Regions from separate parts of the Paraburkholderia sp. BR13439 genome, predicted to be linked through region 2. Evidence: predicted binding sites of a transcription regulator. Region 2 holds the regulator's gene; each other region holds the start of a gene.

Region 1 (10,175 bases), on a different contig from region 2:
CAGCCGCTGGCCGTTGCAAAGCTGCTGAAGGCACTGGTCGACAAGGAACAGCCTTCGCTCGTCATTCTGGGCAAGCAGGCCATCGACGACGATTCGAACCAAACCGGCCAGATGCTCGCCGCGCTGGCGAACCTGCCGCAGGCGACGTTCGCGTCGAAGGTGGTCGTGGCGGATGGCAAGGCGACGGTATCGCGTGAAGTGGATGGCGGCGCGGAAACGCTGTCGCTGACACTGCCGGCCGTGGTCACGACCGATCTGCGCCTGAACGAGCCGCGCTACGTGACGCTGCCGAACATCATGAAGGCCAAGAAAAAGCCGCTGGAAACGGTGAAGCCCGAAGACCTCGGCGTCGATGTCACGCCGCGTCTGAAGACGCTGAAAGTCGCCGAGCCTCCGAAGCGCTCCGCCGGTGTGAAGGTGCCGGACGTGAAGACGCTGGTCGAGAAACTGAAGACCGAAGCCAAGGTGCTGTGAGGAGACGCAAGAAATGACGAATCTGGTTAACCTGGTAGTAGCAGAACACGATAACGCGTCGATCAAGGCCGCGACGCTGAATACGATCGCAGCGGCACAGAAGGTCGGCGGTGATATTCACGTGCTGGTCGCGGGTCACAACGCGCAGGGCGCGGCCGATGCGGCAGCGAAGATCGCCGGCGTCGCCAAGGTACTGCTCGCCGACGCGCCGCAACTCGAAGCGGGTCTCGCAGAAAACGTCGAAGCGACGGTGCTGACCATCGCCAGGAACTACACGCACATCCTCGCGCCGGCTACCGCGTACGGCAAGAACGTCGCGCCGCGTATCGCCGCAAAGCTCGACGTCGCGCAGATCAGCGACATCACCGCAGTGGATAGCGCCGACACGTTCGAGCGTCCGATCTACGCGGGCAACGCCATTGCGATCGTGCAATCGGCTGATCCGATCAAGGTCATCACCGTGCGCTCGACCGGTTTCGACGCCGTCGCAGCCGAAGGCGGCAGCGCAGCGGTCGAAAAGATCGAAGCCGCAGCCGACGCAGGCATCTCGCAATTCGTGAGCCGCGAAGTGACGAAGCTCGATCGTCCGGAACTGACGAGCGCGAAGATCATCGTGTCCGGTGGCCGGGGTCTGGGCAATGGCGAGAACTACACGAAGGTGCTCGAGCCGCTGGCCGACAAGCTCGGCGCGGCACTGGGCGCATCGCGCGCAGCCGTCGACGCGGGCTTCGTGCCGAACGACTATCAGGTCGGCCAGACCGGCAAGATCGTCGCGCCGCAACTGTACGTCGCGGTCGGCATCTCGGGCGCGATCCAGCACCTCGCGGGCATGAAGGACTCGAAGGTCATCGTCGCGATCAACAAGGACGAAGAAGCGCCGATCTTCAGCGTGGCCGACTACGGCCTCGTCGGCGATCTATTCACCCTCGTGCCGGAACTCGTGAAGGAACTCGGCTAAGCGCCGCGGCGGTTGAAACAGGCCGCCGAGAATAAGCGAAGGGCGCTGGACCGACCAAGTCCCGCGCCCTTTTTTCATATCAAGGGAGGAGAACCGAAATGAGCTATACGGCGCCCATCAAGGACATGCTGTTCGTGATGAAAGAACTGGCCGGACTCGAAGACATCGCGAAGCTGCCCGGCTTCGAAGACGCGAACCTCGATACGGCGCAGGCCGTGCTCGACGAGTCGGCGAAACTGTGCGGCGAAGTGCTCGCGCCGCTGAACGTCGACGGCGATCGCAACCCGAGCAGTTGGAAGGATGGCGTCGTCACCGCGACGCCCGGTTTCAGGGACGCGTTCCACCAGTTCGCCGAGGGCGGCTGGCAGGGTGTGCAGCACCCGCTCGACTACGAAGGACAGGGGTTGCCGAAGCTCATCGGGACGCCATGCGTCGAAATGCTCAACGCGTCGAATTTGTCGTTCGCGTTGTGTCCTTTGCTCACCGACGGCGCGATCGAAGCACTACTGACCGCCGGCAGCGAAGCGCAGAAAAAGACCTTCGTGCCGAAGCTGATTTCAGGCGAATGGACCGGCACGATGAACCTGACCGAGCCGCAGGCGGGCTCCGATCTCGCGCTGGTGCGCACGCGCGCCGAGCCGCAGGCCGACGGTTCGTTCAAGCTGTTCGGCACGAAGATTTTCATTACCTGGGGCGAGCACGACATGGCGAAGAACATCGTCCATCTCGTCCTTGCGCGCACGCCTAACGCGCCCGATGGTGTGAAGGGCATTTCGCTGTTCCTCGTGCCGAAGTTTCTCGTCAACGAGGACGGCTCGCTCGGTGAGCGCAACGATGTGCATTGCGTGTCGATCGAGCACAAGCTCGGCATCAAAGCGAGCCCGACCGCGGTGCTGCAGTTCGGCGATCACGGCGGCGCGCTCGGTCAGTTGATCGGCGAAGAGAATCGCGGCCTCGAATACATGTTCATCATGATGAACGCCGCGCGTTTCGCGGTCGGCATGCAAGGCGTCGCGATTTCGGATCGCGCGTATCAGAAAGCGGTCGCGTATGCGAAGGAGCGCGTGCAGAGCCGTCCCGTGGATGGCTCCGCGAAGCAGTCGGTCGCGATCATCCAGCACCCGGACGTGCGCCGCATGCTGTCGACGATGCGCAGCCTCACCGAGGCGTCGCGCGCGCTCGCGTACGTCGCGGCCTCGCACTGCGATATCGCGCATCGTCATCCTGACGACGCGACGCGTGCCAAACATCAGGCGATCTACGAATACCTGGTGCCGATCGTGAAGGGCTGGAGCACGGAATTGTCAATCGACGTGGCGAGCCTCGGCGTGCAGGTGCACGGCGGCATGGGCTTCATCGAGGAAACCGGCGCCGCGCAGTACTACCGTGACGCGCGCATTCTGCCGATCTACGAAGGCACGACCGCGATCCAGGCCAACGACCTGATCGGTCGCAAGACGCTGCGCGACGGCGGCAAGGTCGCGAAGGAACTGCTTGCTGGTATCGCCGAAACGGTCGAAGCGCTCGGTGCGCAGCAGGGCGCGGCGTTCGCGTCGATGCGGACGCAACTCGCTGAGGGTCAGCGGGCGCTTGGCGCGGTCGTCGATTTCGTCGTCGCGAATGCGAAGGGCGATCCGAATGCGGTGTTCGCGGGCAGCGTGCCCTATCTGAAGCTCGCGGGCATCGTGCTAGGCGGCTGGCAGATGGCGCGTGCGCAGCTTGCGGCGGCGGCGAGGCGCGACGAGGATCCCGCGTTTCATGACGCGAAGATTGCGACCGCGCGGTTTTACGCCGAGCATGTGCTGCCGCAGGCGGCGGCGCTCGAAGTGGCGATCGTCAGCGCGAAGGGTGGCGAGGGCGTGTTGGCTTTGTCGGAAGACCAGTTCTAAGCATGCCTCGGTGCCTGCCGCGATTGCGGCGGCACCTTGGAAAACAAACGGCGCCTCGCGAGGCGCCGTTAGTTTTTGCCGCTGCTGTTTGTTGCCGCGTGCGCTTGCGGCCAGGGCCGCGTCAGCGCACGCACTCGAACTCACGCATACGCCGGCCGATGTTCGCCCGCGGTCTCGCCGAGATAGCGATGCACCGACAGATCGTCCGCGCGGATCGCCGGTTGCTTGCCCGACATCAGGTCGGCGAGCAGTTGGCCTGAGCCGCACGACATCGTCCAGCCGAGCGTGCCGTGGCCGGTGTTCAGGAACAGGTTCGGCACCGGCGTGCGGCCGACGATCGGCGTGCTATCCGGCGTCATCGGCCGTAGACCGGTCCAGAACGTCGCCTTCGACGTGTCGCCGCCGCCCGGGAACAGGTCGTTCACCGAAAGCTCGAGCGTCTTGCGGCGCGCCTCGCGCAGTGATTTGTCGAAGCCCACGACCTCAGCCATGCCGCCGACGCGAATCCGGTCATCGAAGCGCGTGATCGCGATCTTGTAGGTCTCGTCGAGCACGGTCGACACCGGCGCGGCAGCCGCGTCGACGATCGGCGCGGTGATCGAATAGCCCTTCAGCGGATAGACCGGAATCTTCACGATGCCGTCGAGGAAGCGCGTCGAGTACGAGCCGAGCGCGACCACGAACGAGTCCGCGCGCACCAGTTCGCCGCCGCACTGCACGCCGGCGATGCGGCCGCCTGCCATCGCGAGCGCGTCGATCGGCGTGTTGTAGCGGAACTTGACGCCCAGTTGCTCGGCGAGTGCCGCGAGGCGCGTCGTGAACATCTGGCAGTCGCCCGTTTCGTCGCCTGGCAGGCGCAGGCCGCCCGTGAGCTTGTGCGACACCGCGGCGAGCGCCGGTTCAGCCTTGCCTAGTTGGTCGGCGCTCAGCAGTTCGTACGGCACGTTGGCTTCCTGCAGCACGGCGATGTCTTTCGCGGCGCCGTCGAACTGCTGCTGCGTGCGAAATACCTGCAGCGTGCCACCGGTGCGGCCTTCGTACTGGATGCCGGTGTCGGCGCGCAGCGCCTGCAGGCAGTCGCGGCTGTATTCGGCGAGCCGCACCATGCGGCCCTTGTTCACCCCATAGCGCGGCGCCGTGCAGTTCTGCAGCATCTGCCACATCCATTGCAGCTGGAACGTGGTGCCGTCGAGGCGGATCGCGAGCGGCGCGTGCTTCTGGAACATCCACTTGACGGCCTTCAGCGGCACGCCCGGCGCGGCCCACGGCGACGCGTAGCCCGGCGAGATCTGGCCCGCGTTGGCAAAGCTGGTTTCGAGCGCCGGGCCGGCCTCGCGATCGATGACGGTCACTTCGTGACCGGCGCGTGCGAGGTAGTACGCGCTCGTTACACCGACGACGCCACTGCCCAAAACGACGACTCGCATAGCTGCTCCAGATGTCCAAAAATTGAGTGAGGGCAAGGCGCGTTTCGCTGGATTCGATCTGCTTCGATTCGACGAGCTGCAACGTGAGGTGAAATGCCGTCTGCCCAGTGTTAACCGCTATACTATTGACAGTGAAGCAGGTTTTGTTATCGAATTTTCATCATTTTCAGCAAAAACACTATGCGTACCCAGCGCCATCCCGTGCGGGCTCTCGATAAGCTCGATCACAAGATCCTGCGGCTCCTGCAGCAGGACGGCCGTATGGCGATGAAAGACCTGGCGGAACGGGTCGGTCTGTCGGTGACACCTTGCATCGAGCGTGTCAAGCGAATGGAGCGCGACGGCGTGATCACCGGCTACTACGCGCGCGTGAATCCGGCAGAACTGGGCGCGGCGCTGCTGGTGTTCGTCGAGATCACGCTCGATCACAAGAGCGGCAACATGTTCGACCAGTTCCGCCGCGAGGTGCAGAAGATCCCCGAGGTGCTCGAGTGCCACCTCGTGTCGGGCGATTTCGACTATCTGATCAAGGCGCGCATCGGCGAAATGGCCGACTACCGCAAGTTGCTCGGCGACATCCTGCTGCAGTTGCCGGGAGCGGTGCAGTCGAAGAGCTATGTGGTGATGGAGGAAATCAAGGAGACGCTGACGATCGCGGTGACCGACTAAAGTGCCTGATCGCTGACGGGGCTGGTCGCGCATCTCGCGGCACCCGAAGTGCTCGACAAACGGCGTAAATACTGTATATTTATACAGGTGTTTTGCGCCGTTTTCTTTTGGCGCTTCCTGTTTGCGCTAGCTTTGCGTGGCCCGCCGTGGATGACCCCGACACCCCTGACATTCCGGAATTTCCGATCGCGCCGCCGGCGCCTCGCAAGGGGCGCGGTGCGGTCACGAACCTGCAAGGCCGCTACGAAGTCGACCAGCGCGAGGCCGTCGACGACGGCTGGCAGGCGGCCGACGAAGACTGCGAGCCGAAGCTCCTGCGCACGCAGGTGTTCGGGGAGCGCGCGAAAACCATCCTCACACGCAACGCGTCGCCGGACATTCCGTTCAATGTGTCGCTGAATCCGTATCGCGGTTGCGAGCACGGTTGCATCTATTGCTTCGCGCGGCCCACGCACAGTTACCTGGGGTTGTCGCCGGGGCTCGATTTCGAAAGCCGCATCTACGCGAAGATCAACGCGCCCGAACTGCTCGAGCGGGAACTGTCGAAGAAATCCTATGTGCCCGAGCCGATCGCGCTCGGCGTCGCGACCGACGCATGGCAGCCGGCCGAACGCGACTTGCGACTTACGCGTCGGGTGATCGAGGTGCTCAGCGAGCGCAATCACCCGTTCGCGGCGATCACCAAATCGTCGCTGATCGAGCGCGATATCGACCTGCTCGCGCCGATGGCGGAGCGCGGGCAATTCATGGCCGCGATCACGATCACCACGCTGGACGCCGACATCGCGCGCACGCTCGAACCGCGCGCGGCGACGCCGTCGCGCCGCCTGCGCACGATCCGTACGCTCAGCGAGGCGGGCATTCCGGTCGGCGTCAGCATCGCGCCGGTGATCCCGTTCGTCACCGAACCGGACATGGAGCGCGTGCTCGAAGCGTGCGCGGAAGCGGGCGCCAGCAACGCGAGCTATATCGTGCTGCGGTTGCCGTGGGAGGTCGCGCCGCTGTTCAAGGATTGGCTGAGCGCACATTTCCCGGATCGTGCCGAGCGCGTGATGAACCGTGTGCACGACATGCGGGGCGGCAAGGATTACGACTCGTCGTTCTCGACCCGCATGAAGGGAGAGGGGTTATGGGCGGATCTGCTCAAGCAGCGCTTTCACAAGGCCGCGCGCCGGTTGGGGCTGAGCGGGCGTGACCGCGGCATTCTCGACATGTCGCACTTCCGCCGGATCGAGTCGCCGCGCGCCGAGCAGGCGAGCGCACCGGCGCGTGACAATCCGCAATTGAGGCTTTTCTAGCGCGCAGGAATACCTGTTGGTCCCGCGACGGGTGTTACTGCGAAATCGCTTTGGCCGCTTCGACCTGGCTTTCGAAGTAGGTCTGGAACGCGAGCGCGAGACCGGTCATCAGCAGAAACGCACCGATGAGCAGCGAAAAGATCACGACGAAAATGACCGTCCAGCCTGAGCGGCTTTTGCGTTGCGTGTGGGCGTTGAATTGCGCATCCCATTTCTGATCCGGACGCAGCCCGTAGACGAGCGCGGCCAGAAACGCAGAGAACAGTGAAACCGCACCGATCGACGCGAGCACCCAGCCGAGGATCGACGCGCGCTCGGTCGCGATCAGCAGCATCACGCCGGGAATGCCGATCAGCGTGCCGAGCAGATGCGTCCAGCCGAAGATGTCCCGGATGCCATACAGATAGAAGCGGTGGGCGCCGAGGCTGCCGAACAGGAACGCCAGCGCGGCGGTGAGCGTCTTGGATCTGAAGCGCGGGGAGGTCGAGGCAACGGTGGACATGAACGCGTGGGCAGAGTGACAGGCGGTCGAAAGGAGCGGCGCGCCGCAGGGCGCGGACCGACGCGCATTCTACGCCTGCGGCGGGCGGGTGGTTACGTTGAGGGCGAGCGCCCGCGCTGAAAGCGGGGCGGCGGAACGCGCCGGAACTGGCTGAAGACCAGTGCAGCCGCTCAGCCGGACATGCATGCATCCGCGCTCTACGGCGCCGAATACGTGACGCGATAGATCGCGCCGGCGGTATCGTCGCTGATCAGTAGCGAACCGTCCGGCAGCGGCAGCACGTCGGCGGGACGGCCCCACACCGATTCGCCGGGTTGCAGCCAGCCTTCGGCAAAGACTTGCTGGCGTGCGTGGCTGCCCTCAGGGTCGGTGATCACGCGCACCACGCGGTAGCCTACCTTCTTGCTGCGGTTCCACGAGCCGTGCTCGGCGATGAAGATATTGTTGCGGTAGTCGGCCGGAAACATCGGGCCGTCGTAGAAGCGCATGCCAAGCGCCGCCACGTGCGCGCCAAGCTTGACCACGGGCGGCGTGAAGTCGCTGCACGGATGATCCTTGCCGAACTCGGGGTCGGGCGTGTCGCCGCCGTGACAGTACGGAAAGCCGAAGTTCATGCCGACTCGTGACGCGCGGCTGAGCTTGTCGCTCGGAATGTCGTCGCCGAGCAGGTCGCGACCGTTGTCGGTGAACCACAGTTCGTGGGTGACCGGATGCCATGCGAAGCCAACCGAATTGCGGATGCCGCGCGCCACGACCTCGTAGTGGCTACCGTCCGGGTCCATGCGGCCAATCAGCGCAAAGCGGTCCGGATCTCTCTGGCAAATGTTGCACGGCGCGCCTTGCGGCACGTACAGCTTGCCATCCGGGCCGAACGCGATGAATTTCCAGCCATGATGCGTGTCCGTCGGCAGCTTGTCGGTGACGACGACCGGTTTCGGCGGATCGTTCAGGTGCGAGTCGATCGCATCGAAGCGCACGATTTTCGACACGGCCGACACGTACAGCGCGCCATCGTGCCACGCGACACCGGCGGGCATCTGCAGCCCGGACGCGATCACGTGGCGCCCCGTCACGCGGCCGTTCCGCAGTTCGAGCGCATAGACGTGCCCATCGTTGCTGCCCACGTACAGAATGCCCTTGGGCGATAACGTCATCGCGCGTGCGCTCGGCACGTCGTCCGACAACACCTCGATGTGAAAGCCCGGCGGCAGCTTGATTTTCTCGATGGGTAGCGCGGCGTTTGCCGTCAACGCCTGCGCGGTGAGCAACGTGGCCGCCGCCACGCGTAGAATCCGGCTGCGCGGGGTGCGCGAAAGTCCAGCAAAGCGCACGAAAAAAGCAAAAAAGGCGAATGGAAACAGAAGGTTCGGTTGGCGTTGCACACGCGCTCCTTCAGGTAATTCGGGCGTTTGAGCGGGATCGCGCACTTCTTGTAGAAGGCCGGTGCGGCCCGGTTCCTCAGTTTATCCCGGTAAGTGTTTGTTATGGCGTCGGTTTCCCGCTATAATCGCGTGTTTCAGTCGTTCCGAACCCCGGTTTTCAAGGATTCTAGTATGGTCATCATCCGCTTGGCTCGTGGCGGCTCCAAGAAGCGCCCGTTCTACAACATCGTCGCCACCGACTCGCGCAGCCGTCGTGACGGCCGCTTCATCGAGCGCGTCGGTTTCTACAACCCGGTCGCTACGAAGGGCGAGTCCCTGCGTATCGCTCAGGATCGCCTGACGTACTGGCAAGGTGTTGGCGCGCAGCTGTCGCCGACCGTCGAGCGTCTCGTGAAGGAAGCCCAAAAGGCACAGCCGGCTGCTTGATATGGCAGCCCGCGGGCGTATCGTCGTCGGTTCGGCCGGCGGCTCGCGCAACTCGCGTGAGCAGTCCGATGCGCAATTTGTGTTACTGAAGCAGACGCCAAAGCCGGCTGCGAAGTTGTTGTCGAGGTTATTCGATGTCTGAGCGTGATTCCGGCAGTTCTGGTAGCGCCAAGGCAGCTTCGCGCGCAAAGGCGTCTGGTCAGGCGTCGTTCGGCGCATTCGTCCGCAAGCCGGTCGAACGAACCGACGGCAAGGTGAAAGAGGCGCAGGCCAAGGTAGCGAACGCTGGTTCCGAAGCTGCAGAAATGCGCATCGAAACGGCGGCGAGCTGGCCAGCCGATGCGGTCGAAGTCGGCGCAATCGTCGACGCGTATGGTCTCAAAGGCTGGGTCAAGGTGGCCGCGCATGCGGATGCCGGGCATGGCGGCGACGCCTTGCTGAGCGCGAAGCGCTGGTGGCTGCTGAAAGGCCAGGAGCGCAAATCGGCGCCGTCCTTGCAGGCCAAAACGCATAGCGACAGCGTGGTCGCCCGTCTGGGTGGCATCGCTGACCGCGATGTGGCGCTGGCTTTGCGCGGCTCTCGCGTGTACATCAGCCGTAGCGAATTTCCGGCGCTCGAAGCCGACGAATTCTACTGGGTCGATCTGATCGGCCTGGACGTGGTGAATCTCGCTGGGCTCAGCCTCGGCAAGGTCGCCAGCATGATCGACAACGGCGCGCAGTCGGTGCTGCGCATCGAATACCCGGCTACCGATAAAAGCGGCAAGCCGATCGCAGGCGAGCGTTTGATCCCGTTCGTCGGCGTCTTTGTCAAAACGGTGGACCAGACGGCCAAGCAGATCGTCGTCGACTGGGAAGCTGACTATTGAAATCTATCGTTGAGTGGGGAGAGCGATGCAGTTCGATGTCGTGACGCTCTTTCCAGAAATGTTCCGCGCGCTGACTGACTGGGGTATCACCAGCCGGGCCGCGAAGCAGCAGCGTTATGGGTTGCGTACGTGGAATCCGCGCGATTTCACGACCGACAACTACCGCACCATCGACGATCGCCCGTACGGCGGAGGCCCCGGCATGGTCATGCTGGCTCGGCCGCTCGAAGATGCGATCAGTGCCGCGAAAACGGCGCAGTCGGAGCAGGGCATCGGCGCGT
Region 2 (10,175 bases):
GCGGCAGGCACCGCGAATCAATCGGCGCGAGCCGAACTCAAGTCGCGGCCTTTGCCGCATCCACTTCCTCGCGCTTCGCCGCAAGCGGCGAATTCTCGCCGAGATCCCAGAACAGTCCCGCCATCATCTGCAGGCCCTCACGCACCACCGGGCCTAGAAGGTGCTCGTTCGGCGCATGCTGCGAGCAGGCCGGATAAGAATGCGGCACCCAGATCGTCGGCAGACCGAGCGTGTCGGCGAATACCTCGTTCGGCAGCGTGCCGCCGAGATTCGGCAGCAGCGCGGTCTTCTTGCCGGTGGTCGCTTCGAGCGACGCTAGCGCCCATGTGACCCACGGATCGTCGGGATCGAGCCGTGTGGCCGGTGCGCCCCGTTCGACGTCGATTTCGACCAGCTGAAAGCCGTGCCCATCGAGATGCGCGCGCAGGTGCTTGCCGAGATTTTCCCAATCCGTGCCGACCACGAAACGCAACTGGCAGACCGCGAACGCAGACGGCGGAATCGCGTTGACGGGGTTCTCCGGATTGCCCGCCTTGAAGGCCAGCACTTCGAAGCTGTTCCAGCCGAACACGCGCTCGGGCGCGGAAAGACCCGGCTCGCCCCAGTTGTCATCGACGGTGGGGTCGCCGGGACCGTCGCCCACCGTGATGTCGGCCAGCGCGCGGCGCACGGCCTCGGGGATCGGCGGCGGACGCAGGCCGTCGACTGCGATCACGCCGCGCGCATCGACGAGACTCGCGAGCGCATTGGCGAGCACCGTCGCCGGATTGCGCAACAGGCCGCCCCAGTTGCCCGAGTGATGCGCGCCGTCGCGCAGGTTCAGCGACAGCTTGAAATTGACCGCGCCGCGCGAGCCGAGAAACACGGTCGGACGACGCGCGGCGAGACGCGGGCCGTCGGAGGCGATCAGCACGTCGGCGGCGAGTTCGTCGCGGTGCGCGCGGCAGATCGCATCGAGCCCCGGCGAGCCGGTTTCTTCGCCCATTTCGATCAGCAGCTTCGTGTTGAAGCCGAGTTTGCCGTCGCGCGCGGCGAGCGTGCACGCGAGCGCGGCGAGGTTGATCGAGTGCTGGCCTTTGTTGTCGGCGGTGCCGCGACCGAACCAGCGCTCGCCAACGACCGTCACCGCCCACGGCGTCAGCGGCGCGCGCCACTGGCTGTCGTAGCCGCGCACGACGTCGCCGTGGCCGTAGATCAGCACGGTCGGCAGATGATCGCCTTCGTGACGGTTCGCGATCAGGAACGGACCGAAGCCGTCGACCGGGTTATCGACGATGCGCGTGCTGAAGCCGAGGCGCTCCGCTTGCGGCTGGATTTCGTTGGTCAGATAAGACCGCAGCAGCGCGCCGCGATCGCTTTCCTGGCTTTCGGTGCGAATACCGACGCGGCGGTTCAGGTCGGCGAGAAAAGCGCCGGATTCGAAGTGCCGGGTGGCAAGCTCGATGGCCTGGTGGCGGCTCATGTCGGTGTCTCCAATGCGGGGGATGGGCGAGGCGGGCAGAGGGCCGCGGACCGATGGCAGGGTCTTCGGGCGATTTGTCCGCGATCTCATTGCGATCGATTCTAGAAGCGCGTCATTTTTGTCACAATGATCATGTTTCGAAGCTTGCATTGCCGGAAAAGCAAAGCGTCATCGCACCGTTGCAACTGATTCGATCGAGGCGTCCCGAATGGCACGTTCACTGCATGGCATCGCGTTGCGTTATTTCGTCGAAGTCGCGCGCAGCGGCTCGCTGAGCGACGCGTCCGAACGGCTGCATGTCGCGGTATCGGCGCTCAGCCGGCAGATCGCGCGGCTCGAGAGCGAACTCGGCGTCACGCTATTCGAGCGGCGTCCGCGCGGCATGGCGCTGTCCGAGGCGGGCGAGCGGCTGCTCGCGTACGCACAACGCAGCCTGCTGGAAGCCGAGCACGTGATGAAGGAACTCAGCGGTCTCGCTAGCCTGCACGGCAGCCGGATCAAGATCGCGACCGCCGAGGGCTTCGCGGTCGACTTCCTGCCCGCCGCGATCGCGGAGTTCCGCGCCGAGCATCCCGGCATCGATTTCACGTTGACTGTGATGTCGCCGGCCGACGCGACCCGGCATGTGCGCGACGGTGACGTCGACATCGCGTTGTCGTTCAGCCTCGCGCCGGAGAAGGGCGTCAAGGTCGAGCACACCGAGCGCGCGCCGGTGTTCGTGCTGGTGCGTGTCGATCATCCGCTCGCGGCGCGCGCGAAGCTGTCGCTCGCCGAGGTGAGCCGTTATCCGCTGGTGTTGTCGGAGACCGGCACCACGCTTCGCCAGTTGATCGACATCACCTGCGCGCTCGAAGGCATCCTGCTCGAGCCGGACCTGATCTGCAACAACAGCGGCGCGAGTTATCGCTATGCGCAGAAGTCCGGCGCGATCATGTTCACGGGGCTGCTGTCGGTGCGCGACCGCTATGCGGCCGACGGCTTCGTCGTGATTCCGCTGACCGACCCGCAGATGCGCCAGCGCAGTATCCAGGTGCAGACGATGGCGGGGCGCGAGTTGCCGCCGTCGGTGCGGGCGTTTCGCGACCATCTGATCGCACGGATCGCGGATCCGAAGCCAGCCGGGGCTCAGGCCTCGAAGGCGGACCGAGGGCGCGGCAAGCGCACGCCGCGTCGCCCGCGAGCCGATGCATGAAATGCGACACATGCCACGCACTAAGCGGCAATTGTTCTCCCGAGATCCGAATCACGACCTAAACTGTGGTGGACGGCAAGGACGGCCCTGAGAAAACGACCCTGATTGTGCGCGCCACGATCAGGGGAAACGGCAGAACTATGGCAGTCGAAGCGCGGACCGGCCGCGCCACCCGCGATGCTGCGATGCACACAAGCGGCAATAGATGCACCCAAAAAGAAACGCGGCGCGTCGTCCCGATGGCGCGTTGCCCACAACAGAGCGATAGGACCAACACATCCATGGCGCAACAGAAAACCAATCCGAAACTCGAGCAGGCGCTCACGCGCGGTGATCTCGCGATCCGCCAGGCAAACTCGGCGAGAGCGACCGCGCTGTTGCGTGCGCTCGCCAAGATGATCGTCGATGCGTCGGCGACCATCGGTGTGGAAGCCTTCACATTGATTCACGACGGCGACAAGATTTACGATCCCGCCGATGGTCTGTGGCCGCAGGCGCTGCTGATCTCGCTCGACGGTCCGGTCGAGGATGCCGATCCCGACGAATTGCGCACGGTGCGGCTGATCGCGGACGATCCGGCCACCGTGTTCCGGGTCGAATGGCAGCGCGCCGATGGCAAGATCGGGCGTCACGAGGGCGGCCCGTTCGCGACGGTCGCGTTCATCTCCGACGTCGACATTCCGTGGACCGATGACGAGGACTGAGCGCGCGACGATAGCAAACGCGCATAGCGACGACCGGCGCGTTCGGCTTACTTCATCATGCGGCGCCGAAACAGGATCGCCGACACGATAAAGCCGCCGACTGCATAAGCGGCCAGTACGCTCACATGCAGCGCCGCGTGCTCCATCGGCCGGCCGAGCATCGCCGGGCGCATCAGATCGACCGCCTTGGCGAGCGGCAGCGCGGCGGTCACCGCTTGAGCGGGGCCGGGCAGTTGCGAGATCGGAAAGAACACGCCGGAGAGCAGCAGCATCGGCGTGAGCACGAGCGTCTGATAGAACATGAAAAAGTCGTACGACGGCGCGAGCGCCGTCACGATCATCGCGAGGCTCGCGAACGCGAGACCGGCCAGCACGATGACCGGCAGCGCGAGCAGCATCGACGGAAAACTCGCATAGCCGAGCGCGCCCGCCACCAGCATGATCGCCACACCCGACAACACCGATTTGCTGGCGGCCCACACTACCTCGCCGAGCACGATATCGCCGAGCGTGAGCGGCGTATGCATGATCGCCTCCCACGTTCGCTGCACGTGCATGCGCGAAAAGCCCGAATACATCGACTCGAAGCTCGCCGACATCATCACGCTCGACGCCACCGTGCCCGCCGCGAGGAAGGAGATATACGACACGCCGTCGACGTGCCCGACCATCAGCCCGAGCCCCAAGCCGAGACCGAACAGATAGATCATCGGATCGGCGAGGTTGCCGAACATCGACGCAATCGCGAGCTTCTTCCACACCAGATAGTTGCGGCGCCACACCGCGATCCAGTTCGTGCCATTGGCTGGGAAGGCGCCGAACGGCTCTTGTGCCGATGGCGTGCCGTCGTGGGTTTCGTAGGTGCGTGCGTCCATCAAGTGTCTCGCTGCGGGTTCAGTCCTGCATTTCGCGGCCGGTGAGCCGCAGAAACACATCTTCGAGATTCGCCGGCCGATGCAGATAGCGCAAATCCGCGCGCTGCTTCAGGCGCATATGCACGGGCTGCGCGTCGTTCACGTAACAGAACAGGGTCTCGCCGCTGATCTCGGTGCGCTCGGCGAGCGGTGCGAGTTCGTCTCGCAATGCAAACGGATCGGGACCATAGATCTCGATCACGTCGCAGCCGATCTCGGACTCGATTAGCTCGCGCGGCGCGCCTTCTGCGATCTTGCGTCCTTCCTCGATCACGCACAGTCGATGACAGAGCCGTTCGGCTTCTTCCATGAAGTGTGTGGTCAGCAGGATGGTCTTGCCGCGCGCGAGCAGCGATCTCAGTCGCTCCCAGATCAGATGGCGCGCTTGCGGGTCGAGACCGGTGGTCGGTTCGTCCATGATCAGCACGTCGGGATCGTTGATCAGCGCGCGCGCCAGCGTGAGGCGCCGCTTCATGCCGCCCGACAGTTCGCTCACGCGTGCGTCCGCCTTGTTCTCGAGGCGGGCGAATTCGAGCAGACCCGGCACCGCCGCGCGACACTGCGCGGCGCTCAGGCCGAAGTAGCGGCCGAACACGAGCAGATTTTCACGCACGGTGAAATCGGGATCGAGGTTGTCGAACTGCGGCACCACGCCCACGCGCGAGCGCGCGAGGCGCGCGCGGCCAGGGATCGGTTCGCCGCACAGGCGAATCGCGCCGGCGTCGGGCGCCGCGATGCCGAGCAGCATGCGCAGCGTCGTGGTCTTGCCGGCGCCGTTGGGGCCAAGCAGCCCGAAGCATTCGCCGGTGTTCACATGAAACGACAATCCGTCGACGACCGTTTTTTCGCCATAGTTTTTCCTGACCTGATGGAATTCGATGGGGGCTGCGGGCATGACTCGAGCGAGGCTCCAGAAGAAGACATAACGTACGCGCAAGACACACAACATACCTGCGACGCACGCATTGCGCACAGGCCGCTTATTCTAGGGTATCGGCCACTGACGCGAGAGGGTGTCCGGGAACGCGTAATGCATGTGATGCGATGCGTTCGCATAGGAAGTTTTGCGGTGCCGCAAACGTGTGCGAACACTGCTCCAGGTGGCCCAACGCTTGTGCAGACGGCTTGAGCACGCACCGACTATGCACTTAGCGTTTTCCATCCCTTGCAAGCCGAATTGCGGCGCACCATGATTGATTCAGACCGCGCTTTCCGCGCGAATGGGAGAAGACAGATGGCGAGCTACCAGAAAATCCTGTTGTGCTACGACGGCTCGCGCGAAGGCCGCAAAGCCCTGCGTTGCGGCGCCGATCTGGCGTTGGACCTGAAGGCGGAAACGCATCTGCTGTCGGTAGTAGACATGCGTTCCAGCATCGCGCAAAGCGCGGGCTTATTGACCGATGTGGCCTGCGGAAGCTTCGAAAAAACGGCCCGCGAGATTCTGCAGGAGGGCGTGAACTGGCTGACCGAGCGAGGCGTGAACGCGCAGGGGCATTTCGCATTCGGTCATCCGATCGACGAGATCGCCAATCTTGCCAACGAGTTGCACGTCGACCTCGTGGTGGTGGGACATCGCTGCCGGACCGGTTTGTCGAGGTGGTGGATGGGGGCGGGCAACACGCCGCTGCTCGACCGCGTGTCGTGCAGCATTCTGGTGGCGTGCTCGTCCGCGCAGGAGCAGCAGCAGGCGGCCGCGGCGTAATACGAACAAACCTGACACGCGGCTGGCTCCAATGGCCAGCCCGCGCATCTCCGCAGTTCACGGCTTGAACCTCACTCGTTCAGATTGATCGCCGCGAGCTTCCACGTGACCAGACCTTCGCGACGGAAGATAGCCGAATAGTTCGCGTTGCCTTCGCCGCGGCGGTACGTGACCACAAACTCGTTGAGACTCCGATAGCCGGCCGTGCTTTGACGCCCGGGCGGTGGCGCGCTTGCGTGCGTGGTGGTGTCGCCCGCGGCCGATGCGGCCGGCGCTTCTCCGCCCGCGGCTGGCGGTGCTGACGGTTGCTCTCCCGGTGTGCCGTGCGGCGGCATGCCGTTCAGTAGTGCCGCGACGCCGTCGGGTGTCGCATAGGCATCGACGAGCGGGCCGATCAGTGTCACGCCGATCACCGCGCCGATCGTGGCCATCTTGTTGCCGGCATCCGCTTCGAGCCGGCGCGTCAGCATGGCGCCCACCTGCTGCTTCAGGCTATCGCGCAGCGCAGGGAAGTCGACGTACTGATTGACGGTTTGCACGTCACGCGCGTCTGCCGCGCGTTTGAGATTGTTCACCGCGAGATATGGTGACGCGTAAATAAACCCCAGCGCGGCAATTACGATCACCACGATCAGCGTGATCAGCAGCGGCCGGGTGGCGCTGCCCTGTGTGCGTTTCGGAATGGTCATCGAATGGGACTCCACGTCAGTGATGATCTAACGTCGACCACGGCCAGGTCGAAACGATCCCATCCCACGCGTATCTCTGAACATCCGAAGTGCTTATTGCATGCGTGCTCAGAATTCGCTCAGGCTTCGAACACCGCGCCGTGCACGTTGGCTTCGTCGGCTATGCAACGATCGATCATACGGCATACGGCGTCGACCGTGCCGACCATGATCAGTCGCGACGGTCCATGATAGACCCGCACCGGAGCGCGGCGCGCGGGCTCCGCGATATTCAGCGCCGAATTCAGCGATACGCGCGCAAACGCCGGCAACGACGACGGCAGACCGCAAGCTTCGGCAGGCACGTCGAACAGCGACGGCGTGCGCGCCGCGGGCGCCTCGATCGGTGCGCAAGGCGTGAGCTTGCGCAGATGGCGCAGACGGCCGAACTGGCGAAAAGGCAGCAGGCGGGCAAGGCGTTCCATGAGTCTCTCCAGACGATGCGGCTTGAATGCGCGGCGTAATGCGGGCGTTAATGCGGGCGTTAATGCGGCTTGGTTCGGACAAACCGGCGCGAGCGTTCCGGCCACAAAGATCAGAACTCGCTGGGGCGAATCAGCCCGACCGCGATCCCTTCGAGCGCGAAATCCGCGCTGCCGGTTTCCACGAAGATGTTGTCGTAGTCGGGGTTTTCGGCGATCAGTTCGATGCCGTTCGGCCGGCGCTTCAGACGCTTGACCGTCACGTCGTCGCCAAGCCGCGCAATGATGATCTGGCCGTCTTTCGCTTCGCTGCGCTTTTGCACCGCGAGCAGGTCGCCGTCGAGAATGCCCGCGTCGCGCATCGACAGGCCGCGCACCTTCAGCAGGTAGTCGGGCTTGCTCGAGAACAGCGCCGGGTCGCACGCGTAGTGCTGCGAGATATGTTCCTGCGCGAGGATCGGGCTACCCGCCGCGACCCGGCCGATCAGCGGCAATGACAACTGCATCAGGCCCGCATGCGGCAGCGTGAACTGGTGCGGCGCATCCTCCTGCCCGGACAGCAGGCGGATGCCGCGCGACGCGCCTGCCGCGAGTTCGATCACGCCCTTGCGCGCCAGCGCGCGCAGATGCTCTTCCGCGGAATTGGCCGAGCTGAAACCGAGTTCGGCGGCAATTTCCGCGCGAGTGGGCGGAAAACCGGTGCGTTCGATCGCGCGGCGGATCAGATCGAAAACCTGCTGCTGTCGTGCGGTGAGTTTGGTCATGGCCACTGTATGTATGAACAGGTGACTGTATTTTTATACAGTATTCGGCGCATTTCAAGCTTTACTTTAAGTTCGACGCAAGGGCGCGCTGGGGCGTCGTTTATCGGCGACATGGCGACGATTTCGACGTCTGAACAGCCGGCGCGTCTGCCGTTACCACTTTTGAGCATTAAAAAATGAAGAAACATTATTTTTAATGATGAAAGCCCTTCGATAGACTGGCTTCCGGTTAGCGCTCATGTGCACGTGACCGCGACGCAAAACAACACCAGACGCTCAACAGCGGACATCACGCGGAGAAAGATTGAGATGAACCATCGGCATACGGGGCTTGCGGCTCGAACCAGAAAACTGATCACGGCGCTTGCCGTCGGCGCGGCGGGTACGCTCGGCATGTTGGGCGCAAGCGGCGTCGCGCACGCCGACACCACGCTGCTGAACGTGTCCTACGATCCGACGCGCGAGCTGTATCAGGACATCAATCAGGCATTCGGCAAAGAATGGAAGGCCAAGACCGGCGAAGCCGTCACCTTCAAGCAGTCGCACGGCGGCTCGGGCGCGCAGGCTCGCTCGGTGCTCGACGGTCTGCAGGCCGACGTCGTGACGCTCGCGCTCGCTTACGACATCGACGCCATCGCGAACAAGGGGCTCGTGGACAAGAACTGGCAGAAGCGTCTGCCGGACAACGCATCGCCGTACACGTCGACGATCGTGTTTCTGGTGCGCAAGGGCAACCCGAAGCACATCAAGGATTGGGACGATCTGGTGAAGCCGGGCGTGTCGATCGTGACGCCGAATCCGAAGACCTCGGGCGGCGCGCGCTGGAACTACCTGGCCGCGTGGGCGTACGCCGAGCATCAGCCGGGCGGCAACGACCAGAAGGCCAAGGAGTTCGTCGGCAAGCTGTACAAGAACGCCGGCGTGCTCGATTCGGGCGCGCGCGGCGCGACCACCAGCTTCGTGCAGCGCGGTATCGGCGATGTGCTGATCGCGTGGGAAAACGAGGCGTTCCTGTCGGTGAAGGAGTTCGGTCCGGACAAGTTCGAGATCGTGGTGCCGACGGTGAGCATCCTGGCCGAGCCGCCGGTCGCGGTGGTCGACAAGGTCGTCGACAAACACGGCACGCGCAAGCTAGCCGACGCGTATCTGAACTTTCTGTATAGCGAGGAAGGGCAGGAGATCGCCGCGCGCAATTTCTATCGTCCGCGTTCGAACAAGGTGCCGGCCGATCTGACCGCGAAGTTTCCGAAGCTGAAGCTGTACACGATCGACGATTCGTTCGGCGGCTGGACCAACGCGCAGAAGACCCATTTCGCGGACGGCGGCGTATTCGATTCGATTTATCAGCCGCAGTAACAACCATCGCCTGAAGCACGGGCACAGGCAACAAGGGCGCGCCCAATGGGCGCGCTTTCGGCTAACCGGGACCCGGTGGCCAGCAGGGCGGTAGTACCGCAACACCGCAACACCGCAACACGAACAACCGCGCGAGCATCAACCATGAACGAGTATCCAGCATGACCACGTTGACCTTCCGCAAGCCGAGCGCATTGCCCGGCTTTGGCCTGACACTCGGCATCACGGTGGCTTATTTGAGCCTCGTGGTGCTGATTCCATTGGCGGCGACCTTTCTGAAAACCGCGACGCTCGACTGGGACCAGTTCGTGCGCGCGGTGGCGTCGCCGCGCGTGCTCGCGTCGTATCGGCTGACGTTCTTCTCGGCGCTCGGCGGCGCGCTGATCAACGCGGTGTTCGGCTTTCTCGTCGCGTGGGTGCTGGTGCGCTACACGTTTCCGTTCAAGCGCATCGTCGATGCGGTCGTCGATCTGCCGTTCGCGCTGCCCACCTCGGTCGCGGGCATTTCGCTCGCGGCCGTGTATGCGGGAAACGGCTGGATCGGCCAGTTCCTCGCGCCGCTCGGCGTCAAGATCGCGTTCACGCCGGTCGGTGTGCTGGTCGCGCTGACGTTCATCGGCCTGCCGTTCGTCGTGCGCACGGTGCAGCCGGTGCTCGAGGAGTTCGAGCGCGAGCAGGAAGAGGCGGCCGCGTGCCTCGGCGCGTCGCGCTGGCTCACGTTTCGCCGCGTCGTGCTGCCGGCCGTGTTCCCGGCGCTCTTGACCGGCTTCGCGCTCGCCTTCGCGCGCGCGCTCGGCGAATACGGCTCGGTGATCTTCATCGCCGGCAATGTGCCGATGAAGTCGGAGATCACGTCGCTGCTGATCATCACGAAGCTCGAGCAATACGACTATGCGGGCGCGACGGCGCTTGCGGTCGTGATGCTGGTCGT
Region 3 (10,175 bases), on a different contig from region 2:
GTCGCGTGGGAGCACTACCGGCATCGCGAGCCGGGCACCGTCGGTCCGTACTACTTCTTCGGCGCCGGCGCCGCGATGTATCTGAACTGGCAACTGTGGACCGTCGCCGGCCTGCTGTTCGGCGCGGCCTTCCCGGGCCTGCAGTCGCTCGGCCTCGACTTCGCGATGGTCGCGACGTTCATCGCGATCGTCGTGCCGCAACTGGTCGCGCTGCGCTATATCGCGGCGGCCGTCACCGCCGGCACGCTGGCGTTTTTCTGGCAAGCGTGGCCGTATAAGCTCGGCCTGCTGGGCGCGGTGTTCGCGGGAGTCGCGGTCGGCGTGCTGCTGTCGATGTCGCGTCTGAACCTGCGTGGCGCGGGCCGTCCGGTGGAGGCCACGCGATGAACTACGTCGTTCTGATCGTCGGCATGGCCGCGATTACGTGGTTGATCCGCGCGGCCGTGTTCGTGCTCGGCGAGCGCCTCGTGTTCCCGCCGCTGATGCGCACGGCGCTCAGCTTCGTGCCGGTCACCGTGCTGACCGCGATCATCGTCCCGATGGCCGTGTCGCCGCACGGCAACAACGCCGAGTTGACCTGGCGCAATCCGCAGCTGGTCGGCGCGCTCGCCGCGATCGTCGTCAGTGCCGTGACGCGCAGGCCGCTGCTGACGATCGCAGTCGGTCTCGTCGTGTTCTTCGTGTGGCAGTGCGTGGTGCTGAAGTAAGCGCGCCCTTTCTCCACGCTCATCACATCGTCAGCGGTCCGTCGACGCATCGCGGACCGCGCCCCTCTTTCCCGGGCGGCAGCGAGGCGCGCAAGCGCCCGAAGCACCCCTCCAAAGCCCGCAACCGTCGCCGGGCCGCCCTCAAGTTTCCCGCCACCCCGCCGATATGCAGTCGAGGTCCGCTCATCGGGAGTCGTCCCGTTGGTTACGCGGCAACAGCTTGAAATCGAGCGCGTCGGCAGCCGGCGTCGCGTCGCCTCGGTCCGGGAGTGACCGGGCGATCGTGCGACGGCGCGCCGCGCGCGGCCGCATTAAACGGGATAACACATGGGTCAAATCACCCTGAAACTGAAGGACGAGACCGTCGCGTCGCTGCGTAAAGACTTCGAGGCCTTTTTGCGGGTCTCGCTGAAGCTCGATCCGCAGTTCGCGACGCCGTCGTTCGAAGATTTCTTGCGCGCGAAGCTGCTCGACAACATGGTGCCGCTCACCGAGCACGCGGTGCAGCGAATGCTGCAAGGCGGCCAGTACGCGTGGGCCAAACGCACGCTCGACAAGGAGTTTCCCGACGTCGTGTCGATCCTGATGCGCCAGGCGAGCGAGTTCGGCTTCGGTTTCGCGGCGCGCTCGGAATGGACGCCCGAGGAGCTCACCAAGCAATGCCGCGACTGGGCCGCCGCGATCGTCAAGGAAGCGGAAGGCGACGCGACGCTGGTCGATCCGCTCGCCTCGCAGATCAAGAGCACGGTGCAGGACATCCAGGCGCTCGAGGAAGTGATGCAGACGCCGGCATGGCGGCTGGTCGAATCGCTGCGCCAGCGCGTCTACGAGGCGAAGATCGCGTGCGAGACGAGCGTCGGCAGCACCGCGCGCGAGAAGCTCGGCGAACTGCGTGGGCTGTTGCGGCTCGGCATTTCGCACGGCACGTTCCAGAAGCAGGAAGCGCAGCAGATCATGGAGTATCTGCGGCTTTTGAAGCCGGAGATTTTCGTCGAGGAGCCGTACGACGTGTTCTCGCGGCTCGCGGCATGGCTGCGCAATTTCTTCGTGCCGCCGCCTCCGGTCGCGCAGCAACAGCAGCGGCAGCCGCGTTGAGCTTCCGCTGACCCGAGCGGCGCCGGCCGCTCAGTCCCACATCTTCCTGAGCTTCGCCGCGATCTCGATCCTGGCCTGCGCGGCCGCGGCGAGCCCCGCCGCGCTCGGCGCGCTAGCCACCGGCACGCGCGGCCATGCGTAGGCGTCGAACAGCGGCAGCATCGGCGTGGCGATGAAGCGCGTGCGCGACGCCCACACATGGCGGTCGCCCAGATGGGTCTGGTTGTGCACGTAAAAGCGCTGTGGCACGACGATATGCAGGTCTTCCTTCGCGCGCGTCATCGCCACGTAGAGCAGGCGCCGCTCCTCGTCGATTTCCTCGTCGCTGCCGGTGCCCAGATCGGAAGGAATGCAGCCGTCGACGCCATTCAGCACGAACACGTTGCGCCACTCCTGGCCCTTCGCCGAATGGATCGTCGACAAGATCAGGTAATCCTCGTCGATCAGCGGCACGCCGGATTCGTCGCTGGTGGCGTCGGGCGGATCGAGCGTCAACTCGGTCAGGAAGCGCTCTCGCGACGGATAGGTACCCGCAATGCTTTCCATCTGCAGCAGGTCCGCGTGACGGATCGCGGCGTCCTCGTGATTGCGCTCCAGATGCGGCTCGTACCAGCGCCGCACCATCTCGAACTCGGCGGGCCACGGCGCTTGCCGGCCATACACGCTCGACATCAGCTTGACGAACGGATGCCAGTCTTCCTGCGCCCTTGCGGGCGCCGCAAACGCGGCGAGCACACCGCCCGCGGTCACGACCGGATCGCCGCCATCCGCGCGCGCGACGATGTCGTCGAGCACCTTCGCCGCGGTGGCCGGACCGACGCCCGGCAGCAACTGCACGACGCGAAAGCCGGCGACGCGGTCGCGCGGATTCTCGGCCCAGCGCAGCACCGCGAGCACGTCCTTCACGTGCACCGAGTCGAGAAATTTGAGCCCACCGAATTTGACGAACGGGATGTTGCGGCGCGTGAGCTCGATCTCGAGCGCGGCGCTGTGATGCGCGGCACGGAACAGCACCGCCTGCGACTTCAGCTTGACGCCCTGCTCGCGCGCTTCGAGCACCTGCTCGACGACGTAGCGAGCTTGCGCGGCGTCGTCGGCGACCGTGACGAGGCGCGGGCGCTGCGCCGACGCCTTGTCGGTCCACAGATTCTTCGTGTAGCGCTCGCTCGCAAGTTCGATCACCGCGTTCGACGCGGCGAGAATCGGCTCGGTGGAGCGATAGTTGCGCTCGAGCGTGACCTGCTTCGCGGGCGGCTCGAACTGCGTGGGGAAGTCGAGGATATTGCGCACGGTCGCGCCGCGAAACGAATAGATCGACTGCGCGTCGTCGCCGACCACGGTCAGGCCGCGGCCGTCCGGCTTCAGCGCGAGCAGGATCGACGCCTGCAGGCGGTTGGTGTCCTGGTATTCGTCGACCAGCACATGGTCGAAGCGTGCCGACAGATCGGCCGCGATGCTGGGCTCGGCGGTCATGTGCGACCAGTAGAGCAGCAGATCGTCGTAGTCGAGCACGCTCTGCTTCTGCTTGGCGTCGACGTACGCGGCGAATAGCCGGCGCAGATCGTCCTCCCACTCGCGACACCACGGAAACGCGCTGTCCAATACCTGTCCGAGCGATGCACCGGTGTTGACGACGCGCGAGTAGATCGCGAAGCAGGTGCCCTTCGCCGGAAAGCGCCGCTCTTTCGCGGACAGTCCGAGCTCGTGGCGCACGAGGTTCATCAGGTCCGCGGAGTCTTCGCGGTCGTTGATCGTGAACGCGGGCGCGAGGCCGATCAGATCCGCGTATTCGCGCAACAGCCGCGCGCCGACGCTGTGAAACGTGCCCGCCCACGTCAGCCCTTGCGCGAGCGCGGCGCGTGCACCGACGGTGGTAGCCGCGGCGCCGGTGATGCGTGTCACGCGGCGGGTCATTTCGAGCGCCGCGCGCCGCGAGAAGGTCAACAGCAGGATGCGCTGCGGATCGGCGCCCTTCACCACCAGATTAGCGACGCGATGCGCGAGCGTGTTGGTCTTGCCGGAGCCCGCGCCCGCGATCACGAGCAGTGCGCCGGGCAGCGCGTCTGGCGTGTCGGTCCCGTATTCGACGGCTTCGCGTTGAGCGTCGTTGAGCTTGGCGAGCCAGGCGGCGGTATCGAACGACGGAGCGGATTCGGCGACGGTGGACACTGAGCGGTTTTTGCGGATTGGATGGATTTTCAGGATGCGACGCATACTGTATATCCATACAACCCAATGCGACAAGCGCCCCTTTTTTGGGGCGCCTGCCTGGTGGTCTACGCCGCGCGCTACTACTGCTTCTTCGCGTCCTTCATGTTGGCCTCGGCGGCGGCCTTGTCGGCGTCGGCCTGCGCGTCGGTTTTGGTCTTGTCCGCTTTCGCCTGGGCGACCGCGGCTTTCTTGTCGGCCTTCGCCTGCTCTTTCGCGGCCTTCTTGTCCGCGTGCGTGGCGGGCGCCGAAGCCGGGTCGGCGGTCTGCGCGAGCACGGCCGATGACAGGCAAGCCGCGATCAGCGCGGCGTAAATGCGGGTTCGGCTGGAACGGTCGATGTTCATCTGGATTCTCCCTGAGGCACAGCTTGCAAAGTGCCAGACGCCCGCGGCGCGCGAGCCTCGCCGACCCACGCGCCGCGGCATCCAGCAGGGCTTAATGCTTGACGTCCACGCCGTCGGTCTGCGCGGCAGCCTGCCCTTCCATCTCCATCTTCATTTCGTTGTTGGCGCTCTGTTTGTCCGCCTTCTGGTTCAGCTTCGCGCCGCGCACCTGCTCCTTGTACTGGTCCTTCGCGGCCTTCTGCTCAGCCTTTAGTTCCGCTTTCGAGGACTTCTTCGCCGCGCGATACTCGGCGTTGGCCTTCGCGTCGGCGTCGCGCTTCTGTACGAACGGGTCGGTCGAGCCCGAAGCCGTCAGACGGCCCGGCGGCGGCGCGGCGACGCCTTGCGCGGCGGGCGCGCCCGGGACTTGCTGCATGCCTTGCGCCGACGGCGGGGCCTGCATGCCTTGAGCGCCGGCCGCGGACGGCGGCGCCATCTCGGCGGCCCCTTGGCTCTGGATCTGCGCCTGACCGCCGATGCCTGTTGCCGGCTGCGCGGTCTGCGCGACGGCGGACGTCGCGGCAAAAACGGTGAGGGCGGTACCGATCAGGAGCGTACGAATCTGGGTCATGGCTATCCTCTCTAGACTTAGTTGTGACACAGGCGGACTCTCTGGCGTCGTGATGACGGAATGGCCCACGCGCCCCGCCCGGTCTATGCGTCGCTGGATGGGTGGCCGGGGAGCGATCCCGGAATACCAGCGGGCTTTGCTGCTGAGGTGCACTTTAGGAGTGAAATCCGTCTGGTGCGACCAGCGTTACGGAACGTTTCACTTTCCGACGACTGAATAACATCTACTTTCATTTGCTTGCGCAATCCCCGAGCCGACGCGCCGCCGTGCACTTGCTTTATGATGCGAACCCCCAACGCGACCCGTGCCCAAGGTGCAAACGCCATGCCCAATCTCAATTTCACGCTGACCGGCGAGTACGTCGAACTCCACAATCTGCTGAAGATCACGGGCCTCGCGGATAGCGGCGGCTCCGCGAAGATGATGGTCGCGGACGGCGCCGTGATGGTCGATGGCCGGGTCGAGACCCGCAAGACCTGCAAGATCCGCGCGGGCCAGGTCGTGTTGCTCGGTGACACGCGGATCGCGGTCCACGAAGGCTGACGCCACTCCGGACATTCGCAGGACGCCGCGCACCGGAACTGTGCGTTGTCCATCGACATCGCCCGGGCGAGGCAATAAGCTGTCGGTTTCGACAGGTAAACGACGGACCGCGCCACGGGCGAGGAGTCGGCTGACCGGCTCGCCGCCGCGCCGCGGAATTTCTCCGCCCGCTGCCCCGCCGCCCCGCCACTCCATCGCCCGTCGGAGCGCGGCGCGATGCAATGCGGCGCCGCTTGCGCCCGCCTCTCGCTGTCGCCACTGCGGTTGCCGCCGCAGTTGCCAACTTTCTCCGCCAGGCATTCGATGACTCAACCCAGCTTCGCCCACGCGGCCAGCCGGCCGCCGACCCTATCCCGCCACGCGGCCGACACCGCGCGGCTCGCCGCGCCGCTCGCGATCGCGCAACTGTCGCAGATGGCGATGAGCGTGACCGACACGATCCTGCTCGGCTCGCTGGGCCCCGACGCGCTCGCCGCCGGCGGCCTCGGCGCGAACCTCTTTTTCGTGGTCGTCACGCTGCTGCAGGGCGTGCTGACGTCGGTCAGCGTCAGCGTCGCGCACGCGCGCGGCGCGCAGGACGACGGCCGCGTGCCGCATATCTACTGGACCGGTTTCTTGCTGTCGGTGCTGCTGGCGGTGCCGGCGTTCATTCTGTTGTCGTTCGCGTCGCACATCCTGCTCGCGTTCGGCGAGCCGGGCCTGCTCGCGCACAACGTCGGCCAATACGCCGCCGTGCTGCGCTGGGGCGCACCCGCGAGCCTGATCGGCGTCGGCCTGATGCGCTCGTTCCTGCCGGCGATCGGCGCGGCGCGGCGGCTGCTGTGGGTGTCGATCGTGAGCGTCGGCGTAAACGGCTTTCTGAACTACGGGCTGATTCACGGCGCGTATGGGCTGCCGCGGCTCGGCTTTCTCGGCTCGGCGGCCGCGACCACGATCACCGTGTGGCTGACCGCGCTCGTGCTGATGGCGCTGCTGCATCTGCGGCCGCGCTTCCGGCATTTTGTCGTCGCGACGCGGCCGAAGCTGCCGCTGATGGGCGAGCTGTTCGGCATCGGTTGGCCGGTCGCGATCACCTACGGCGTCGAGTCGACGCTGTTCCTTGCCACCGGCCTGATGGTCGGCCTGCTCGGCGAATCGCAACTGGCCGCGCATCAGATCGCGCTGAACGTCGCGTCGGTCGCGTTCATGGTGCCGCTGTCGATCGGCCAGGCGGCCAATGTGCGGGTCGGCTACTGGGCCGGCGCCGGTCAGCCGCTCGCCGCGCGCCACGCGGGCTTCGTCGCGCTCGCGCTCGGCGTCGGCTTCATGTCGATGTCGGGTCTCGTGCTGATCACCGCGCCGCATTGGATCGTCGGCCTGTATCTGCATCTCGACGATCCCGCCAACGCGCCGACCATCGCGCTCGCCAGTTCGCTGCTCGGCGTGGCGGCGATCTTCCAGATCGTCGACGGAATGCAGGCGGTAGGCTCCGGCTGTCTGCGCGGCCTGAAAGACACCCGCATCCCGATGATCGCCGCCGCGTTCGGCTACTGGGTGATCGGCTTTCCGACCGGCTATCTGCTCGCGTTTCATGCCGGCCTCGGCGCGCGCGGCTTGTGGTGGGGGCTGGCGGCAGGCCTCGCGAGCGTCGCGCTGCTGATGACACTGCGTTTTCACAGGCTGAGCGGGCAGCAACCGCCGGCGGTGGCGTCAGCCCCACCGCCCGCGCACTCGGTTTGAGGAAGCAGCGGCAAGTCTCACTCCTGAAGCACTCACTGTAAAAGGTAAAACGCCCGCCGCTGCACGCAAGCGCTAACCCGCGCTCACGCGCCAGGAACCGCACGACGGCGCGCCTCACCAAGGCAAAAGCCGGACTGGCGCGGCCGGAGCACCCACCATTGCCCGCGACGCGTGCGGCTTCGATTGGCCGCGCGTGTTTGCCGCGCTTTCGCCACGGCGCTTGCCGTAGCCGCTTCACCCGCTTCGGCGCGACGAACGCCGCAACGCCAGCCGACACCCGGCCGCGCCTCGGCCCCCGCTTTCTCGCGATACAACATAACCAAGGACCACCCGCCATGCTTGCCCGCGTCACCCGCCTGTTCCCGCTCTGGGCCGTGCTCGTCTCGGTCGCCGCGTACTTCTCGCCGGCCTCGTTTTCCGGCGTCGCGCCGCACGTCACCACGCTCCTCACGATCATCATGCTGGCGATGGGCGTCACGCTGTCGGCCGGCGATTTCCTGCGCGTGTTCACGCGCGCCGCGCCCGTGATCGCCGGCATCGCGCTGCACTACCTCGTGATGCCGCTCGCCGCATGGGTCATCGCGAAGGCACTGCGCATGCCGCCCGACCTGACCGCCGGCATGGTGCTGGTTGGCAGCGTTGCGAGCGGCACCGCGTCGAATGTGATGATTTATCTCGCGCGCGGCGACGTCGCGTTGTCGGTGACGATCAGCGCGCTGTCGACGCTCGTCGGCGTATTCGCGACGCCGCTGCTCACGCGCCTTTACGTCGACGCGTCGATCGCCGTCGATGTGCACGGAATGCTGATGAGCATCCTGCGATCGTCGCGCTGCCGATCGTCGTCGGTCTCGTCGTCAATCATCTGTTCGGTAAGCTCGTGCGCAAGATCGAACCGATCCTGCCGCTCGTCTCGATGGTCGCGATCGTGCTGATCATCGGCGCGGTGGTGGGCGGCACGCAGAAGAGCATCGCGTCGGTGGGCTTCCTCGTGATGGTCGGCGTCGTGCTGCACAACGGCATCGGCCTGCTCGGCGGCTATTGGGGCGGCCGTCTGCTCGGGTTCGACGAAGCCGTCTGCCGGACGCTCGCGATCGAAGTCGGCATGCAGAACCCCGGCCTCGCCGCGACGCTCGGCAAGCTCTACTTCACGCCGATCGCCGCGCTGCCAGGCGCGCTGTTCTCGGTCTGGCACAACCTGTCGGGTTCGCTGCTCGCGGGCGTGTGGGCGGGCCGACCGGCGAAAGGCTCGACGCATCCCGATGGCGAGCGCGCGCTGCACGTCGAGCGCGCCTGATACCGCCTCCGCGCGCCGCGGTTTGCAGCAGGTGATCGATCACCGAACCGCGGTGCCCTCGCGACCAACGCGCGGCACTCCGCTGCGTTTGCCGACGTACGCGGAACCCGCCCCAATTCCCTTAGAATGGTTTTCTCGACAGCGTGCACAGGCCTTCGCTGTCGCCACGCGAAAAGCTTGCAACAAGGGGAAAACAGCGTGCAGGGCCAATTCGAACAACATCGGCGGGCCGCGCGCCGCCGCTCGATAGTCAGCACAACGAGGCAAATGTTCCTGCTCTGTTGCGCGGCGGCATTTTTGACCGCCTGCGCGACGAAGCCGCCCGCCACCGCGTTCGACCGCCAGGTGACGCACGCGCTGCCGGCCACCGCCGATACGCCGCTGCGCGAAGCGCTCGCGCCGCTCGAGGCGAAGCATCCGGAGCAGTCGGGTTTCCGTGTGCTGGCGAACGGCACCGACGCGCTGCAGATGCGCATCGCGCTCGCGCGCGCGGCGACCAAAACCCTCGACATGCAGTACTACATTGCCAACGAGGACACCACCGGCAAGCTGCTGCTCGGCGCCGCGTTATATGCGGCCGATCACGGCGTGCGGGTGCGCATGCTGGTCGATGACCTGAACTTCAAGGACATCGACCGCATCATGGCGGGCCTGGACACGCACGAGAACATCGAGATCCGCGTATTCAACCCGTTCGGCAGCGCGCAGGAAGGCTTGTTCGAGCGCACCGCGAACCTGTTCACGCAGATCGGCCACTTCACGCGCCGCATGCACAACAAGGCGATGATCGCGGACAACCAGCTTGCGATCGTCGGCGGTCGCAACCTGGGCGACGAGTACTTCAGCGCGAGTGAAACGCTGCAGTTCCGCGACCTCGACGTGCTCGCGGCGGGCCCGCTCGTCGCCGACGTCTCCGCGAGTTTCGACGACTACTGGAACAGCGAGCTCGCCTATCCGCTGCGTGCGCTGAACAAGCAGAAGTTCGACCAGAAGGAACTCGACCAGACGCGCGACGACCTGCGCCATCACTGGCGCTCCAACGCCGATCCGTACAACGCGAAACCGCTGAACGCAACGCCGCTTGCCGCGCAGATCACGAGCGAGCAGCTCGGCCTCACCTGGGCGGACGCGGAATTCAGGGTGGACCTGCCGGAGAAGATCGAGCATCCGTCGCCGGACTACGTGAGCCCGCCGCTCGCGCGGCTGCGCGAACTGATGCGCGACGCGCAGCACGATTTCCTGATCGTGTCGCCCTACTTCGTGCCGCACGCCGCGGGGGTGCAGGCAGCCAGCGAGCTCACGCATCGCGGCATCCGTATCGCGGTGCTGACCAACTCGCTCGCAGCCACCGACGCGGTCGCCGTGCAGGCCGGCTACAGTCCGTTTCGCGTGCCGCTGCTGAAGGCCGGTGTCGAGCTGTACGAATTCAGGCCGCGCCAGGAAACGCCGAACGTCGGGCTGGTCGGCTCGCGTTCGCGCGCGAGCCTGCATGCGAAAGCCTACGTGATCGACCACCAGATACTCGTGATCGGCTCGATGAACCTCGATCCGCGCTCGGCCAATCTGAACACCGAGCTGGCGCTCGTGATCCACAGCCCCGAACTGGCGAATCAGGTCGCGAGAATCTTCGAGCGCGGGACCCAGCCGGAGCA

The links. The regulator LexA, encoded in region 2, represses DNA repair genes until DNA is damaged. The targets are predictions, from matches to a motif close to ACTGTATNNNNATACAGT.
Region 1: AB3X96_RS16400 (PA0069 family radical SAM protein) is a predicted target of LexA. The motif match lies at 5,488-5,505, and genes of this name have one in related genera.
Region 3: AB3X96_RS16590 (ATP-dependent helicase) is a predicted target of LexA. The motif match lies at 4,017-4,034, and genes of this name have one in related genera.

Annotation. Positions count from the first base shown of each region.
Region 1 is NZ_JBFPKN010000007.1:154,333-164,507, forward strand. It holds gene AB3X96_RS16375 (electron transfer flavoprotein subunit beta/FixA family protein) at 1-474, shown strand, start outside; gene AB3X96_RS16380 (electron transfer flavoprotein subunit alpha/FixB family protein) at 497-1,432, shown strand; gene AB3X96_RS16385 (acyl-CoA dehydrogenase) at 1,531-3,321, shown strand; gene AB3X96_RS16390 (D-amino acid dehydrogenase) at 3,462-4,748, opposite strand; gene AB3X96_RS16395 (Lrp/AsnC ligand binding domain-containing protein) at 4,929-5,417, shown strand; gene AB3X96_RS16400 (PA0069 family radical SAM protein) at 5,564-6,715, shown strand; gene AB3X96_RS16405 (NINE protein) at 6,750-7,217, opposite strand; gene AB3X96_RS16410 (sorbosone dehydrogenase family protein) at 7,415-8,599, opposite strand; gene rpsP (30S ribosomal protein S16) at 8,771-9,025, shown strand; gene rimM (ribosome maturation factor RimM) at 9,160-9,894, shown strand; gene trmD (tRNA (guanosine(37)-N1)-methyltransferase TrmD) at 9,920-10,175, shown strand, end outside.
Region 2 is NZ_JBFPKN010000002.1:538,889-549,063, reverse strand. It holds gene AB3X96_RS06405 (M20 family metallopeptidase) at 38-1,462, opposite strand; gene AB3X96_RS06400 (LysR family transcriptional regulator) at 1,671-2,654, shown strand; gene AB3X96_RS06395 (hypothetical protein) at 2,936-3,358, shown strand; gene AB3X96_RS06390 (ABC transporter permease) at 3,406-4,233, opposite strand; gene nodI (nodulation factor ABC transporter ATP-binding protein NodI) at 4,253-5,167, opposite strand; gene AB3X96_RS06380 (universal stress protein) at 5,507-5,974, shown strand; gene AB3X96_RS06375 (DUF2939 domain-containing protein) at 6,046-6,663, opposite strand; gene AB3X96_RS06370 (hypothetical protein) at 6,783-7,127, opposite strand; gene lexA (transcriptional repressor LexA) at 7,238-7,888, opposite strand; gene AB3X96_RS06360 (hypothetical protein) at 7,898-8,068, shown strand; gene AB3X96_RS06355 (sulfate ABC transporter substrate-binding protein) at 8,198-9,244, shown strand; gene cysT (sulfate ABC transporter permease subunit CysT) at 9,406-10,175, shown strand, end outside.
Region 3 is NZ_JBFPKN010000007.1:191,811-201,985, reverse strand. It holds gene AB3X96_RS16605 (AzlC family ABC transporter permease) at 1-387, shown strand, start outside; gene AB3X96_RS16600 (AzlD domain-containing protein) at 384-707, shown strand; gene AB3X96_RS16595 (DUF4088 family protein) at 1,035-1,802, shown strand; gene AB3X96_RS16590 (ATP-dependent helicase) at 1,833-3,971, opposite strand; gene AB3X96_RS16585 (hypothetical protein) at 4,094-4,357, opposite strand; gene AB3X96_RS16580 (hypothetical protein) at 4,449-4,967, opposite strand; gene AB3X96_RS16575 (RNA-binding S4 domain-containing protein) at 5,292-5,510, shown strand; gene AB3X96_RS16570 (MATE family efflux transporter) at 5,814-7,229, shown strand; partial or broken gene AB3X96_RS16565 (bile acid:sodium symporter family protein) at 7,565-8,523, shown strand; gene AB3X96_RS16560 (phospholipase D family protein) at 8,791-10,175, shown strand, end outside.